3 regions of the Afipia sp. P52-10 genome follow, and region 2 is predicted to be linked to each of the others. Evidence: predicted binding sites of a transcription regulator. Region 2 holds the regulator's gene; each other region holds the start of a gene.
What was found. Region 2 encodes HrcA, which represses chaperone genes, less so after heat shock. Its sites were predicted from a motif close to GTTAGCACTCNCNNNNNGNGAGTGCTAAC; they were not measured.
Positions count from the first base shown of each region.

Region 1: groES (co-chaperone GroES) is a predicted target of HrcA. The motif match lies at 2,017-2,045, and genes of this name have one in related genera.
Region 3: groES (co-chaperone GroES) is a predicted target of HrcA. The motif match lies at 3,734-3,762, and genes of this name have one in related genera.

Region 1 covers NZ_AZSJ01000003.1:2,412,257-2,417,751, forward strand. Annotated here, with positions in the region: gene groL (chaperonin GroEL) at 1-1,534, opposite strand, end outside; gene groES (co-chaperone GroES) at 1,657-1,953, opposite strand; gene X566_RS12710 (hypothetical protein) at 2,248-2,772, shown strand; gene X566_RS12715 (MFS transporter) at 2,981-4,168, shown strand; gene X566_RS12720 (protein phosphatase CheZ) at 4,257-5,033, opposite strand; gene X566_RS12725 (L,D-transpeptidase) at 5,356-5,495, shown strand, end outside.
Region 2 covers NZ_AZSJ01000003.1:1,500,080-1,505,574, forward strand. Annotated here, with positions in the region: gene dnaK (molecular chaperone DnaK) at 1-1,052, opposite strand, end outside; gene X566_RS08440 (hypothetical protein) at 1,357-2,340, shown strand; gene grpE (nucleotide exchange factor GrpE) at 2,400-3,008, opposite strand; gene hrcA (heat-inducible transcriptional repressor HrcA) at 3,192-4,250, opposite strand; gene rph (ribonuclease PH) at 4,508-5,221, shown strand; gene rdgB (RdgB/HAM1 family non-canonical purine NTP pyrophosphatase) at 5,247-5,495, shown strand, end outside.
Region 3 covers NZ_AZSJ01000007.1:1,208,351-1,213,845, reverse strand. Annotated here, with positions in the region: gene X566_RS23065 (MFS transporter) at 1-1,185, opposite strand, end outside; gene groL (chaperonin GroEL) at 1,579-3,216, opposite strand; gene groES (co-chaperone GroES) at 3,375-3,689, opposite strand; gene X566_RS23050 (DUF1353 domain-containing protein) at 3,902-4,393, opposite strand; gene X566_RS23045 (usg protein) at 4,676-4,918, shown strand; gene X566_RS23040 (glycosyltransferase family 87 protein) at 5,065-5,495, opposite strand, start outside.

The sequences.
Region 1 (5,495 bases), 910 kb from region 2:
CCACCGACGCTGCGTCCTGCAGTGCTGTACGCACGACCTTGGCCGGGTCGATGATGCCCTTGGCGACCATATCGACATACTCTTCGTTCTGCGCGTCGAAGCCGTAGGTCTCATCCTTGGTCTCAAGGATCTTGCCGACCACGATCGAGCCCTCGACACCGGCGTTCTCGGCGATCTGGCGGAGCGGAGCCTCCAGTGCGCGCAGCACGATGTTGATGCCGGCCTGCACGTCCGAGTTGTCGTTGGTGAGACGGCCGACCGCCTTCTTGGCACGCAGCAGCGCGGTGCCGCCGCCGGGAACGATGCCTTCCTGCACCGCCGCGCGGGTCGCGTTGAGCGCGTCCTCGACGCGGTCCTTCTTCTCCTTCACCTCGACCTCGGTCGCACCGCCGACCTTGATCACGGCGACACCGCCGGCGAGCTTGGCAAGACGCTCCTGCAGCTTCTCACGGTCGTAGTCCGAGGTGGTCTCTTCGATCTGCGCCTTGATCTGGCCGACGCGGGCCTCGATGTCCTTCTTCTTGCCGGCGCCGTTGACGATCGTGGTGTTCTCCTTGTCGATCACCACCTTCTTCGCACGGCCGAGCATGTTGACGGTCACGCTCTCGAGCTTGATGCCGAGTTCCTCGGAGATCAGCTGGCCGCCGGTCAGGATCGCGATATCTTCCAGCATCGCCTTGCGGCGATCGCCGAAGCCCGGCGCCTTCACGGCAGCGACCTTGAGGCCGCCGCGCAGGCGGTTGACGACGAGCGTGGCGAGCGCTTCGCCTTCGACGTCCTCAGCGATGATCAGGAGCGGACGGCCCGACTGCACGACGGCTTCGAGCACCGGCAGCATCGCCTGCAGGCCGGAGAGCTTCTTCTCGTGCAGCAGCACGAACGCATCTTCCAGCTCGGCGGTCATCTTCTCGGCGTTGGTGATGAAGTACGGCGACAGATAGCCACGGTCGAATTTCATGCCCTCGACGATATCGACCTCGGTGTCGAGCGACTTGGCTTCCTCGACGGTGATGACGCCTTCGTTGCCGACCTTCTGCATCGCTTGGGCGATCATCTTGCCGATGGTGTTGTCGCCGTTGGCCGAGATGGTGCCGACCTGGGCCACTTCCGAGGAAGAGGCGACCGGCTTGGCGCGCTTCTCGATGTCCTTGACGACGGCCGTGACGGCGAGGTCGATGCCACGCTTCAGGTCCATCGGGTTCATGCCGGCGGCAACCGCCTTCGCGCCTTCGCGCACGATCGCCTGCGCCAGCACGGTGGCGGTAGTGGTGCCGTCACCCGCGGTGTCGTTGGTCTTGCTGGCGACCTCGCGCAGCATCTGCGCGCCCATGTTCTCGAACTTGTCCTCGAGCTCGATCTCCTTGGCGACGCTGACGCCGTCCTTGGTGATGCGCGGGGCGCCGAACGAGCGGTCGATGACGACGTTGCGGCCCTTCGGACCGAGCGTCACCTTGACGGCATTGGCGAGGGTATCGACGCCGCGCAGCATGCGGTCGCGCGCATCGCCGGAGAATTTGACGTCTTTGGCTGACATAGAAGGTTACTCCTGAGAGGGACTGGTCTTGCCGGCCTTGCGGGGCGGCCTTGGCCGCGAACCACAAGGACGGCAGATGTCTTGCAGACGGATATGACGAGGATCGTGAACGGGACGGCTGCTTACGACAGCACGCCCATGATGTCGGACTCCTTCATGATCAGGAGCTCTTCACCATCGAGCTTGACCTCGGTGCCGGACCACTTGCCGAACAGCACCTTGTCGCCGACCTTGATGTCGATCGGGATCAGCTTGCCGGTCTCGTCGCGGCCGCCCGGGCCGACGGCGACCACCTGGCCCTGCGAGGGCTTCTCCTTGGCGGAGTCGGGGATGATGATGCCGCCCGCGGTCTTCTCTTCAGCGTCGATGCGCTTGACGACGACACGATCGTGGAGCGGACGGAACTTCGTCTTGGCCATAGGGGTCCTCACTGGTACGTTTGGGTAGGTGGCGCGTGGTGCCGGTTGCCCGGAGAAACGGGATTTAGCAATCTCATTATGAGAGTGCTAGCGGGCAGCGGAATATGGCCTGGGCATGTTTCTGTCAAGCAAACGCCGCTTAAGGCCTTGGTGAGGCCGATATTGCATGATCATGAGGGCGAAGCAGCCGGATCATGCCGGTTGGGGGTGTAATCCAGGGGTCTTGCTTAACGGTCGGTGCTTGCCAGATGGGGCTGGCGCGTCCAGAGTCACCACGTTTGGGGATGTTTCGTGATGGTCAGTTCAGATTTCGCGCGCGCAATCGCTAAGGTCACAGTGGTCGCGGCTTGCGCCAGTTTGCTGTCCGCGTGCGGCGGCGGCATGAGCCTTGGCGGCATGTTCGGCGGTTCCTCGTCGCCGCCGCCGCCGGACCCGCCGCCGGTTGCGGAACTTCCGGCGAGCATTCGCGCCGAAGAGATCGTCGGCCGCTGGGGACTTGCCGCCTACCACAAGCCGGAGGACCGGGCGCGGACGGAAGCCAATGCGCGCACCCAGTGCCGCCAGCCTTATGTCATCAACGCCGGCGCGAATGGCGGCGTCATCATGCATCTGGCCGACGAGGCCCAGCCGCAGGAACTGCGCCTGAAGGGCGGACCGGGCGGTAAGAACTACATCGGCCCGCCAGGCCCCGGCGGTGCCGAGAAGGATCGCGAGATCCTGTCGTTCGACGGTCGCGTCATGACCACGCGCTTCGTCGATCCGGATGCGAACTCGCGCTACGGCACGATGATCTACGTGCGCTGCGCGCCGCGCGCCTGATCCACGCCGGCATCGCGGGCGGCCGGCGTCATTGTTGATTCCCCCGACTTTGTCTTCCGGGCTAGGACTGCAAGGTGGCCTTGCAGTCTCAACTTGCGGTCCAACTCGCAGTCCAAGGCGCAGTCCAAGGCTGGGAATCAGCACGCCCGTTTGTTAAAGCGCGATGGCCGTCATGGCCGTTTGAGCATGGCGAACCGTTTGCAAGGCCATGCTGCACAGCATCTTCACAGGTCCCACGCGCGCGATCACCGTTCTGTCGGTGACGCAGATTCTCGGCTGGGGCGCGCTGTATTACCCGCCGGCGCTGGTCTCCTCGCTGATTACCGCCGAATATGGCTGGTCGTTCGCGGTGGCGATGCTCGGCCTGTCGGTCGGGCTCGGCGTATCCGGACTGCTCTCGCCCTATGCCTGCGGCCTCGTCGACAAGCACGGCGGCAACCGGGTGATGGCGATCGGCGCGCTGATCGGCGCCTGCGGCCTGGTGGGGGTCGTACTGGCGGTCGATCCGGTCACCTACCTGCTGGCGTGGGTGTTGATCGGCGCGGCGATGGCTTCGACGCTGTATGACGCCTCGTTCGCGACGCTGACCTATCTCTACGGCCCGGCGGCCCGGCGGCCGATCACCATCGTCACCTTCGCCGGCGGACTTGCATCCACCATCGCCTGGCCGGCGACGCACCTGCTGATCGAGATGATCGGCTGGCGCGGCGCCTATCTGGTGTTCGCCGCCCTGCTCGCCTTCGTCGTCGCACCGTTGCATGCCTTCGCGCTTCCGCGCGAGCGGATCAAGGACAGCGCGCCGCAGCCCGCCCAGCAGGCCGCGCCGCCAGCGAAACTGCTGCCGCCGCGCGGCTGGCCGTTCGTTTTGATCGCGGCCGGCTTTTCGATGGGGGCGTTCGTGATGTCGGGGATCGCCGCGCATCTGCTCGGCATGCTGCAGCGGGGTGGCCTCGATGCGGGTGCGGCCGTGACGGTCGGCGCGCTGATCGGCCCGGCCCAGGTCGCCTCGCGCTTCGCTGATTTCGCGACCAAGGGCCGGGCGCATCCGTTGTGGATCGCCCGCGGCGGCATGGCGCTGATGACGCTGGCGTTCGTCATGCTGCTGGTCGCGGGCATTTCGTTCCCGATGGCGGTGCTGTTCGCCGTGCTTTACGGGGCCGCGAACGGCATCATGACGATTGCCCGCGGCGCATTGACCCTGCTGCTGTTCGGCCCCGTCGGCTATGGTCATGTGCTCGGCCGCATCGCCCGCCCGGCGCAGATCCTGCAGGCGACCGCGCCGTTCGTACTGGCGTTCGCGGTGGAGCATGCGTCGGATCAGGTGGTGCTGGCAGTGTCCGCCTGCGGCACGCTGCTGGCGCTGATCTGCTTCGTGCTGCTCAAGCGGCCGGCCTGACGTCGCCGGCCGATCGCTCACGGCTCAAATAGTCCCATGAATGAAAGCGGCCCGCGGGTGCGAGCCGCCCGGATTGTTCAGATTTGATTCAGCCGAACAGCGCGTCGATGTCGTTCTGCGAGGCGTGTCCATCCTCGCCGGGGCCTTTCGGTCCGTTCAGCAGGCGGGCATCGCCGATGCGGTCGTCGACGATCGGCGGCGCGTGCGCCTTGATGTGATCGACACCACCCCAGATCTCCATCATGACGTTGATGTGATGCTCGATGAACTTCATCGTCGCCATCACCTTGCTGATGCGCTGGCCGGTGAGATCCTGGAAGTTGCAGGCTTCGAAGATCGAGATCACCCGCTCCTGGATGTCTTGGGCGAGTTGCGCCTGGATATCCGCAGTGGGCGCCTTCGCCAGCGCGCTGGCGGCTTCGTCGATCGCCTCCGCCGCTTCGAGAATTTGCTGGGTCGCCTCTTCGGTGCCGCCGACCACGGCGCCGAGTTCACCGGTGACCTTGGTCATCTCGTCGCCATCGAAGCTCTTGCCGTGCAGCACGGCGATCTCTCGCTTGGTGCGATTGATCGCCTCATGGATCAGGTCGAGCTCGACCTTGAGCTTCTCGCACTGCTCGATCTGGGCGCGATAGGCTTCGAGCGTCGCCTGCATGCTGTCGGTCCACTGCGAGGAGGCTGAGGCGGCGACGGCGGGAGTGATGCCGCTCTCGCGATGCGGCGCGGCCATCTGGGCGCGGATCGCGCGCAGCTCGGCCATGATGTCGTTGTGATAGGCCATCAGCGCGGCGTCTGCGTCCGCCGGCACGACCATGCTCTCAGGTCCGATTTCTTCGATGCGAAAGCGCTTGCGTTGAACAGCCATTCTTGACCACCCCCAACCAGATTTTCTTCAGCCTTCTAGCGAATGGGATTTAACGCGGAGTTCACGGGCGGAACCCGGCGTTGCGATCGGGGCGAGGCGACGCAAAGCTGCGGTTAACCATGGCCCTGTGCCATTCACTGAAAATAAACGCTGTCGGCAGGAAGGGCCAACGTGCCGCATCGTGGTGAATCGAAACGGCCGGCTCGTTTACCAAACCGCATGGGGTTTCGCCTTTGATGAACCGGTGCGGCGGCTTCGCCGACAACGTCTCGCCGGACGAGGTGGGGCGTTCAACCAACGACGCAAAGTGCAGAGTACGTCGATGTTCAGGAAAACTGTCCGTGCGCTGGTGCTCAGCGCTGCCGTCCTCGTGACGGCTCTCACCGACCAGGCGGCGGCGCAATACGCTGCGCAGTATCCCGCTCAGGCCGGCTACGACAGCCGCTCCAATATGGGCGGCGG
Region 2 (5,495 bases):
AATTGCTTCACCACCTCCTGGATCTTCGGCATGCGGGTCATGCCGCCGACCAGAACGACTTCGGTGATCTCACCAGCCGACAGGCCGGCATCCTTCAGCGCCTTGCGGCACGGCTCGATGGTCTTGTCGACGAGATCCTGCACCAGCGCCTCGAACTTGGCGCGGGTGAGCTTCATCGTCAGATGCTTCGGACCGGTCTGGTCCGCGGTGATGAACGGCAGGTTGATCTCGGTCTGCGTGGTCGACGACAGCTCGATCTTCGCCTTCTCGGCGGCTTCCTTCAGCCGCTGCAGCGCGAGCTTGTCGTTGCGCAGGTTGATGCCCTGCTCCTTCTGGAATTCATCGGCGAGATAGCCGACCAGGCGCATGTCGAAATCTTCACCGCCGAGGAACGTGTCACCGTTGGTGGACTTCACTTCGAACACGCCGTCGCCGATCTCGAGGATCGACACGTCGAACGTGCCGCCGCCGAGGTCGTACACCGCGATCGTGCCGGCCTTCGCCTTGTCGAGGCCGTAGGCGAGCGCCGCCGCCGTCGGCTCGTTGATGATGCGCAGCACCTCAAGACCCGCGATCTTGCCGGCGTCCTTGGTCGCCTGGCGCTGCGCGTCGTTGAAGTATGCGGGAACAGTGATGACGGCCTGATCGACCTTTTGGCCAAGATGGGCTTCCGCGGTCTCCTTCATCTTCTGCAGGATGAAGGCAGACACTTGCGAGGGCGAATAGGTCTTGCCGTCGGCCTCGACCCAGGCGTCGCCGTTGCCGGCCTTGACGATCTTGTAAGGGACGAGGCCCTTGTCCTTCTCGACCATCGGGTCGTCATAGCGGCGGCCGATCAGGCGCTTCACCGCGAAGAACGTCTTCTCAGGATTCGTGACTGCCTGGCGCTTGGCCGGCTGGCCGACAAGCCGCTCGCCGTCGTCGGTGAACGCGACGATGGACGGTGTGGTCCGCATGCCTTCGGCATTCTCAATAACTTTTGGCGATTTGCCATCCATCACGGCAACGCACGAATTCGTGGTGCCCAGATCGATACCAATGACCTTTCCCATGGTCTCTTACCCTTTCTCTGCGGCGAGCCAGCCGGGCCCTCGATTAGGCACCCGATGAGATCGAACGAGCGGTCAGCCCGCCGAACCCCGTTCCGGCCCCCAAAACCATCGCGCCTCAATCTTTTGAAGCGCCCGCGGGAGATATAAGAGAGCCACCCGCAGCCGCAAGAGATTTGGTCACGATTCCGCGACCGCACTTTCATCATTTTACCAGGCCGGTTAAGGCTGGATTCGCGCCCCGACCGCCCAGCCGCAGCGCGGGGCGGCAACATCAAACGGCCCAAAATCTGTCCGAGAAAGCCTGATGCGCATTGGTCCGACAGCCGTTCCTTCCATCCCGTCCTCCCGCCTGGCCGCGTCGCTGGCCCTCGCTTTCCTGGCCCTGACGCTGCTTGCCGGCGCGGTCCGCGCCAACGAGCTCGTCTATCCCACGGGATCGCGGATCGGTCTTATTCCCCTGCAGGGGGTGGTGGCAGTGAAGGACGGCATGGGGTTCGAGAATCCGGACAACAACCTGACGGTGACATTGCGAGAGCTGCCGGCCTCGGCGTTCGATGCCGTGGACACAGCCATCAAGGAGCGCAAATCCGTGCCGACGGCGATGGAAAACGCCGAGAGCTTCCAGACCGCAGCAGGACGGGCCTATCTCAGCCGCGCCGGCGGCCCGAACAGCGGCCCGAAGAACAACCGGGTGGCGATCCTGGTCTCCGACGGCAAGATCGCGGGCTACGTCGCCGTCGACATTCCGGAGGCTGCGGCCAAGGCCTATCCGGATCAGGCGATCCGCCAGATGCTGGCCTCCACCACGATCCGCACCGAAATCCCCGCCGCCGAGCAGCTCTCGCTGCTGCCCTTCAAGGTGTCCGATCTGTCCGGCTTCAAGACCGTGAAAACGCTGGTGCCGGGACAGGCCGTGATCCTGCTGGACAGCGACGACGAGGAAGCCGCGCTCGCCGGCTCGCCGTATATGCTGATTTCGATCGCCCGGATTTCCGCTGACCAGCCGAACGAGCGCGACCGCATCGCCCGACAGCTTGCCAATACGATTCCCGGTCTGCGCGAAGGACGAATCACGAGTTCGGAGCCGATGCGGATCGGCGGCACCGCCGGCTACGAGACCCGGATCGAGGCGACCAGCGTCAAGGACGACAAGCCCGTGACGGTGGTGCAATGGCTGCGGTTCGGTGGCGGCGCCACCTTGCGCATCGTCGCCGCCTCGGCACGCGAGTCATGGCCGGAGGCCTTCACCCGCTTCCGCGCCGTCCGCGACGGCATCAATCCTCGCTAATACGGTTCAGGCGAATGCCGTCCCGGACCGATCCGGGACGTGCTTCGATTGACGGGCGTTCAGTTGCCGTCGTTGGTTTCAGGCGCCGGCGCGGGCTTTGCTCCACCCTTCGAGACGCCGACCAGCGCGGGCCGCAGCACGCGCTCACCGATCATGTAGCCGGCCTGCACCACCTGAACCACAGTCCCCGCCGGGACCGACGGGTCCGGCACCTCGTACATCGCCTGCTGGAAGTTGGGATCGAAGCGCTCGCCGTTGGGATCGAACTTCTTCACACCGTTCTTCTCCAGCGCATTGAGCAGCGCACGCTCCGTCAGCTCGACGCCCTCGATCAACGCCTTCAAGCCGGGATCCGCGGCAGCCTTGGCTTCTGCCGGAACGGCGTCCAGCGCACGCTGCAGATTGTCGGCAATGTCGAGCACGTCGCGCGCAAACCCGGTGATGCCGTAAGCCCGTGCATCGGCCACTTCCCGCGCCGTCCGGCGGCGAAGGTTCTCCATCTCGGCCAGCGTGCGCAGAACCTTGTCGCGCGCCTCGTCGAGCTCCTTGCCCAGCGCTTCGACGGAACCCGGCTCCGGATCGTCCGGCATGATGTAGGGCTTGGAAACTTTAGGCTCGTTGTCCTGCGCCACGTCCAATCCATCCTTCTGGGTGTCGCTATCGGTCATTCCACTCAACCTTGTACCCTGTTGGCCGGCATGATCGGGACCGGCTGCTGCCGGCTGCACCGCGATCATGCCTGAAACTTTTGCCGCAAACTGCTCGCACGGCGCATACCGCATATCATGGCTTTGGCGCGGAAAATCAAGGCTATAGCGAGAGCCGCGGGCCGTTGGCGCGCTGGAACGCGCTCAGCTGCCAAGCAACTGGCTGACGATGCGGGCTGCGTAATCGACGGTCGGGATCACCCGGGCGTAGTTCAACCGCGTCGGGCCGATGACGCCGAGCACGCCGACGATGTGGCCGGCATTGTCGCGATAGGGCGCGACGATGGTGGAGGAGCCCGACAGCGAGAACAGCTTGTTCTCCGAGCCGATGAAGATGCGCACGCCCTCGGCCTGCTCGGCGCGGCCCAGGAGATCGATCACCCCGCGCTTCGCCTCGAGATCATCGAACAGCAGCCGCACGCGCTCGAGGTCCTCCATCGCATGCAGGTCGTCGAGCAGGTTGGCGTGGCCGCGCACGATCAGCTGCCGCTCGTTGCCGTCGCCACCGGACCAGCTCGCAAGGCCGGCTGCGATCACCTTCTGCGTGAGCTGATCGAGTTCGGAACGGCTCGCAGCCATCGCCTGCTCGAGTTCCGCACGGGCCTCTTCCAAGGTGCGACCGCGAATCCGCGCATTGAGGAAATTCGAGGCCTCGTTCAACACCGAGGTCGGCACCCCCGGCGGCAGCGGCAACACGCGGTTCTCGACCTGTCCGTCTTCCGCCACCAGCACGACCAGCGCACGCTCCGGTTCCAGGCGAACGAATTCGATGTGCTTCAGCCGGACATTGGCCTTCGCCGTCAGCACCACGGCGGCGGCGCGCGTCAAGCCCGACAGCCGCGACATCGCTTCGCTCAACGCCGCCTCGACCGTCTGGGCATGGCCGATCGAGGCCAGCTGGCTCTGGATCGATTGCCGCTCCGCCTCCGTCAGGTCGCCGACCTGCATCAGCGCATCGACGAAGAAACGGAGGCCGAGTTCGGTCGGCAACCGCCCGGCGGAGGTATGCGGGGCATAGATCAGCCCGAGCTGCTCGAGATCGGACATCACGTTGCGAACCGAGGCCGGCGACAGCGGCACGGTGATCAGCCGCGAGATGTTGCGCGAGCCCACTGGCTCGCCGGTCGCGAGATAACTCTCGACAATTTGCCGGAAAATATCGCGCGAACGCTCATTGAGCTGAGCGAGCCCGGCATGCGGCATGATCAGATGTGCCCTCGGATCGCTTCCAACCACGGTAACCTCCACGTCCGCCGTCAGAATTGTCCACTTTGCGGCCTGGTTTCAAGTTGCGATGTCGGCGGCAGAGCTCGTCTGCCCAGCGGGCATGAAACGACGCGGGAAAGCCAGTCCCCACTTTTCGGCCCCCCGCCCTTGCCGCCTCAGGGCGCGCCGCCTAAAAGCACCGGCGAACCGTGAATTTCCTCGCGAATCTCTTCGCGAATCCCTTGGAGACCTCCATGCGGCCAAGCCGTCGTGCGCCCGATGAACTGCGCGCCGTCACCCTCGAACGTGGCGTCGTCAAATATGCCGAAGGCTCTTGCCTGGTGAGGTTCGGCGATACTCATGTGCTGGTGACAGCGACGCTGGAGGATCGTCTGCCGCCGTGGCTGAAGGGGCAAGGCCGGGGCTGGGTGACCGCGGAATACGGCATGCTGCCGCGCGCGACGCTGGAACGGACGCGGCGCGAAGCCAGTGCCGGCAAACAGAACGGCCGCACGGTCGAAATCCAGCGCCTGATCGGCCGCGCTTTGCGCACCACCGTCGATCTCGTCGCGCTTGGCGAGCGGCAGATCACCGTCGATTGCGACGTGCTGCAGGCGGACGGCGGCACCCGCACCGCATCGATCACCGGCGCCTGGGTGGCGCTCGCCGACTGCCTGGCCTGGATGAAAACCCGCAACATGGTGAAAGGCGACGTGCTGCGCGACCACGTCGCCGCGGTTTCCTGCGGCATCTATAACGGTACGCCGGTGCTCGATCTCGACTATGCCGAGGACTCGGAAGCCGAAACCGACGCCAACTTCGTCATGACCGGCGATGGCCGTATCATCGAGGTGCAGGGCACCGCCGAGAAGACGCCGTTTTCCCAGGACGAGTTCCTGGCGCTGATGGCGCTCGCGAAGAAAGGCATTGCCAGACTCTGCGACCTGCAGAAGATGGCTGTCGCCTGATCGATTCGCAGAGCCGTAACCGACCATGACCGCACCCCGCCGCATCGAAGGCAAGCTCGTGATCGCGACCCACAATCCCGGCAAGCTCGCCGAGATGCGCGAGCTGCTGGCGCCGTACGGAATCGCCGCAGTATCCGCGGGCGAGCTGGGCTTGGGCGAACCGGAGGAGACCGGCGACAGCTTCCAGGCCAACGCCCGCATCAAGGCGGAGGCCGCAGCAAAGGCCGCGCAGCTTCCCGCCTTCGCGGACGACTCTGGCCTTGCGGTCGATGCG
Region 3 (5,495 bases), on a different contig from region 2:
CAGGCCGATCAGCGGCGACAGGCACATGGCGGCGGCCGACAGGATCAGCGCCTTGTCGACGCCGATGTGATCGGCCGCATAGCCCCAGGCCCAGCTGCCGATGGCGAGGCCGGCGGAGTTCGAACTGCGGAAGCCGGCCAGCGCCCGGCCCGAAACCCAGCGCGGGGCGGAGAGCTGGATCGAGATGTTGAACAGCGCCATCGACATCATCCAGCCGCCGCCGGTGAGCGCCAGGGCTGCCGCCGTCAGCGCCGGCCAAGGGCTCAAGGCGGCGACCAGCGTGCCGACGCCCATCATCACCAGGCAGGTGGAGACGGCAAGCTCGCCGCCGAACCGCTTGCGCACCGGGCCGACATAGAACGCGCCGAGGATCGCGCCGATGCCGAAGGCGCCGAGCATGACGCCGTAGGTCTGCGCGTCGCCGTGCAGGTGATCGCGCACGAGCAGCGGCAGGAGCGCGAAGATCGAGCCGCCGACCGCGCCGGTCAGCATCGCGCGGAGCATCAGCGTGCGCATCGGTGGCGAGTTGGTGACGTAGCGCACGCCGGAGATGATCGCCCGCGTCAGCTTTTCGGGCGGCAGCCGCGACGGCTCCTGCTTGCGCCGCCACAGGTAGAGCACGATCAGCAGCGGCACATAGGCGATGGCGTTGGCGACGAAGGCGGCCACCGCGCCCGCGGCCGCGACGATCACGCCGCCGATCGCCGGGCCGAAGCTGCGGGCGATGTTGTAGCTGATGCTGTTCAAGGTGATCGCGGCCGGCAGCATCGGCGGCGGCACCTGCTCGTTGACCGACGACTGCCAAGCCGGGCCGAACAGCGCCATGCTGCTGCCGATCAGGAAGCAGAACGCCAGCAGCGTGTAGGGCGAAAGATAGCCGAACCAGGCCTGGACCGAGAGCATGATCGAAAAGGCGAGTGTCAGCAAAAGCGAGACGAGGCCGACCTTGCGGCGGTCGTACATGTCGGCGATGGCGCCTGCGGGCACCGACAACAGCATGATCGGCAGCATCGAGGCGGTCTGCACCAGCGCGACCATGTCGGCCGAGGTGGTCATCTGGGTCATCGCCCAGGCAGCGCCGACGCCCTGGATCAGCGAACCGAAATTCGACAGGAGACTTGCGAGCCACACGCGGCGGAACAGGCTCTGCCGCAACGGCGCGCCGACCTGATCGTCACCAAACATCCTGTGCAACGCTCCTTTCGTCCCCAGTTTCGGATTAGGAACTGTCCTGTTCCGGAAAGTGCGGTGGCCCAAACCGCATTGCTAACTTTAGCGGCGAATCGCCGCAGCACAAACGCTACGTTCGAACCCAGCCCCGCGTGCGGCGGAGGGCTCGCATCAGACCTGTCCTGCGGCGCGCCGCAAAAGCTTTGGAGGGATCATCCGCTTGGGCGGCTGAACTTTCAGACAAACAAAAACCCCGGCATCGCTGCCGGGGTTTTCACATCGCTGGGGATCGCTTGAGCGATAGAGCCTAACGCTTGCGCGTTAGAAGTCCATGCCGCCACTCGAAGCCGGGCTTGTCCGGCTTCGAGCATCTCCATGAAAGGGGCGGCGATTTCTAACGCTTGCGCGTTAGAAGTCCATGCCGCCCATGCCACCGCCCGGCGGCATCGCCGGCGGCGGGTTCTTCTTCGGCAGCTCGGCGATCATCGCCTCGGTGGTGATGAGCAGGCCGGCAACCGACGCGGCGTTCTGGATCGCGGTGCGCACGACCTTGGTCGGGTCGATGATGCCCTTGGAGACCATGTTGCCGTATTCGCCGGTCTGCGAGTCGAAGCCGTACGAATACTGTTCCTTCTCCAGCACCTTGCCGACGATCACCGAGCCGTCTTCGCCGGCGTTGATGGCGATCTGGCGAGCCGGAGCGGAGAGCGCCTTGCGGACGATCTCGACGCCGGTCTTCTGGTCGTCGTTCTGGGTGCGGATCTTCTTCAGGGTCTCCGAAGCACGCAGCAGGGCGACGCCGCCGCCCGGAACGATGCCTTCCTCGACCGCCGCGCGGGTCGCATGCATCGCGTCATCAACGCGATCCTTGCGCTCCTTCACCTCGACCTCGGTCGCACCGCCGACGCGGATCACCGCGACGCCGCCTGCGAGCTTGGCGAGACGCTCCTGCAGCTTCTCACGGTCGTAGTCCGAGGTGGTCTCCTCGATCTGCGCCTTGATCTGCGCCACGCGGTCCTCGATGTCCTTCTTCTTGCCGGCGCCGTTGACGATCGTGGTGTTCTCCTTGTCGATCATCACCTTCTTCGCACGGCCGAGCATGTTCAGCGTGACGTTCTCGAGCTTGATGCCGAGGTCCTCGGAGATCGCGGTGCCGCCGGTCAGGATCGCGATGTCCTGCAGCATCGCCTTGCGGCGATCGCCGAAGCCCGGCGCCTTGACGGCAGCAACCTTGAGGCCGCCGCGCAGGCGGTTGACGACCAGGGTCGCCAGCGCTTCGCCTTCGACGTCTTCGGCGACGATCACCAGCGGCTTGCCGGTCTGCACCACCGCTTCGAGCAGCGGCAGCAGCTCGTTCAGCGACGAGAGCTTCTTCTCGTTGATGAGGATGTAGGCGTCCTCGAACTCAACGCGCATCTTGTCGGCGTTGGTGACGAAGTAGGGCGAGATGTAGCCGCGGTCGAACTGCATGCCCTCGACGACGTCGAGCTCGGTGTCGAGCGACTTGGCTTCCTCGACGGTGATGACGCCCTCGTTGCCGACCTTGGCCATCGCCTTGGCGAGGAAGTCGCCGATTTCCTTGTCGCCGTTCGCCGAGATGGTGCCGACCTGGGCGATCTCGTCGTTCGAGGTGACCTTCTTGGAGTTGGCCTTCAGGTGCTCGACCACGGCTTCGACCGCGAGGTCGATGCCGCGCTTGAGGTCCATCGGGTTCATGCCGGCGGCAACCGACTTGGCGCCCTCGCGGACGATCGCCTGCGCCAGCACGGTCGCGGTGGTGGTGCCGTCACCGGCCGCGTCGGCCGACTTCGAGGCGACCTCGCGCACCATCTGCGCGCCCATGTTCTCGAACTTGTCCTCGAGCTCGATCTCCTTGGCGACGGTGACGCCGTCCTTGGTGATACGCGGAGCGCCGAACGACTTGTCGAGCACGACGTTACGGCCCTTCGGGCCGAGCGTCACGCGCACTGCGTTGGCAAGGATGTCGACACCGCGCAGCATCTTGTCGCGCGCGTCGACCGAGAATTTGACTTCTTTGGCTGACATATTTTCCGTTCCTCTAGATCTGTTTGAAGCGGATGTCTCAGGCCTCATCCGGAGGAGTGCAGCGTGTGGCTGCATCTTCGCGAGGATGAGGGGTGGTTCTGTACCTCATCCTTGCGAAGACGCCGGCGCCGCCGGCTCCTCGCGGATGAGGAAGCGGCTTAGGCGGCCTTCTTCTTGCTGGCCTCGCCTTCGAGGACGCCGAGGATGTCGCTCTCCTTCATGATCAGGAGCTCCTGGCCGTCGATCTTGACCTCGGTGCCAGACCACTTGCCGAACAGCACCCGGTCACCGACCTTGAGGTCGATCGGGATCAGCTTGCCGGCCTCATCACGGCCGCCCGGACCAACGGCGACAACTTCGCCCTGGGAGGGCTTTTCCTTGGCCGAGTCGGGGATGATGATGCCGCCAGCGGTTTTCTCCTCGGCATCGATGCGCTTGACGACAACGCGATCGTGAAGCGGACGAAACTTCATCGCTGTTCTCCTAAAATACTGTGATTGCTGGGTTTTTACCTGATATTAGCAGTCGCTACGAGTGAGTGCTACGCGTAGCCCCGCTGACATAGGCCGATCTGTCGCGACGATCAAGGCGATAGCAGAATTTTTTGGCACTCGAAGGCCGAGGCTGCCAAATCCGGCAGGCGTGGTTAATGGATCGCAGGGGAGACATGCCGTCGGGCTAGGATTCAGCCCTCGCTCTTCCGCTTCCTGACGATGTCGAGTTCGGGACGGGGCGCGACTTCCTCCGGCATCGGCTTGCCTTGGGCCTTGGCAACGAAGCGCGCCTTTTGCAATGCGAGGAAGCCGAAGGCGCGCACCGCCGCCCACATCACCCAGCGCGTGAGGAAGCCGACGCCAAGCACGGCCATTGCCTCGCGGAACACAGCGTCGGCGGCCTGGCGGGTCGGCGCTTGCGGGTGCGGCTCGGTGCCTGGCCGCAGTTCGTTATAGAGGTAGTCATGCACGACGGCGGCACGGCTGTAGCGGCCCCAGGTCGGCAGGAAGGATTGCAGCAGGCGCGGGATCGATGCGCCGTCGGTCTCGAATCGCATCGGCACGCGGATTTCGCGGCCCGAGCCTTCGGCGCCGACCTCGTAGACGAGATCCTGTTCGAGCCGCCAGGTGCGGTAGTCCGCATCGAGTTGCGTAATCGTCAGTTCGCCGGTGAAACGGCTCATGCGCGGCCCCCTAACGTGCCCCGATCGCTGCGCGAGCGGGCGGGCAAACTTACCGTGCCCCGCTGCTAGCAGCCAGCGATCAATGCTGCCAACGTCTTGTATTTCAACACTTTATTCAATTTTCGGGCTTGAGATGAACCCTGGTGCTGCGTCAGAATTTTCATGCCGAAGATGGAGGTTGGCATGTCTGAGAATGACGTTGGTTCATGCAAGCTGAGTTCACATCACGCGCGTCCCGACAGCGGTTCCGGTGGCGTCGCGTCGGAAGAGTTCACCCTGCAGATGCAGGGTTACGGGCTGACCACGGCCGAGATCCTGTATCGGCGGCCGGACCGCAAATGGCTGCTGCAGAGCTACCTCTGGCAGAATTACGACCTGTTTCCGAAATTCCCGAAACTGCAGGAGTTTCTCGCCTTCTGGCAGGCGAAGCTGGATGGGCCGCTGTTCTCGGTGACGGTCGCCCATTCGCGGCTGATCAAGCCGGCGGACTTCAAGGCGGTGGACGGCGTGTTCCGTTTGCAGTGATGGAAGGGGACTGAGGCGCAACGGACGTTGTCGCTCCGGGATATGCGACTGAACTCGGGTTCAAACGCGTTCAGCGCTCTCGAATGCTCAAGCGGGCACAGCGGTCTTGAGGTCGCGCGGCCGGGACTCCAGACACCCGCTGGTGGTTATGGATTCCGAGCTCGCTCGCTCTGCTCGCGCCCTGCAATGACGGGCTGCGTGTTATCGCGCAGCCGCAGCACGAGATAGATCGCCAGTGCCGGCGCGATGAAGCCGGGGCCGGGCATCTGGATGCTGCCGAACAGCAGTTGCAGCGCCGGCATCCAGAACACGAGCTGCGCCAACCGCCGCCCGGCGGCATCGCATTCGCCGCGGGCGAGCAGCACCAGCGCCATCAGCGTCAGCGGCAACAGGTCGTAGCTGGACATGTAGGGCGAGGCGGCCTGGGTGCAGGCGAGCAGCAGCGCGCACAGCACCGCGACATCCGCATCGCGCTTGAACCAGAACGCCCATGCGACGGCCGCAACCGCAGCCACGCTGCTCGCAGCCTGCACGATCATCGCAACGTCGTTGCCGAGCAGCCCGCGCAGGTTCATGA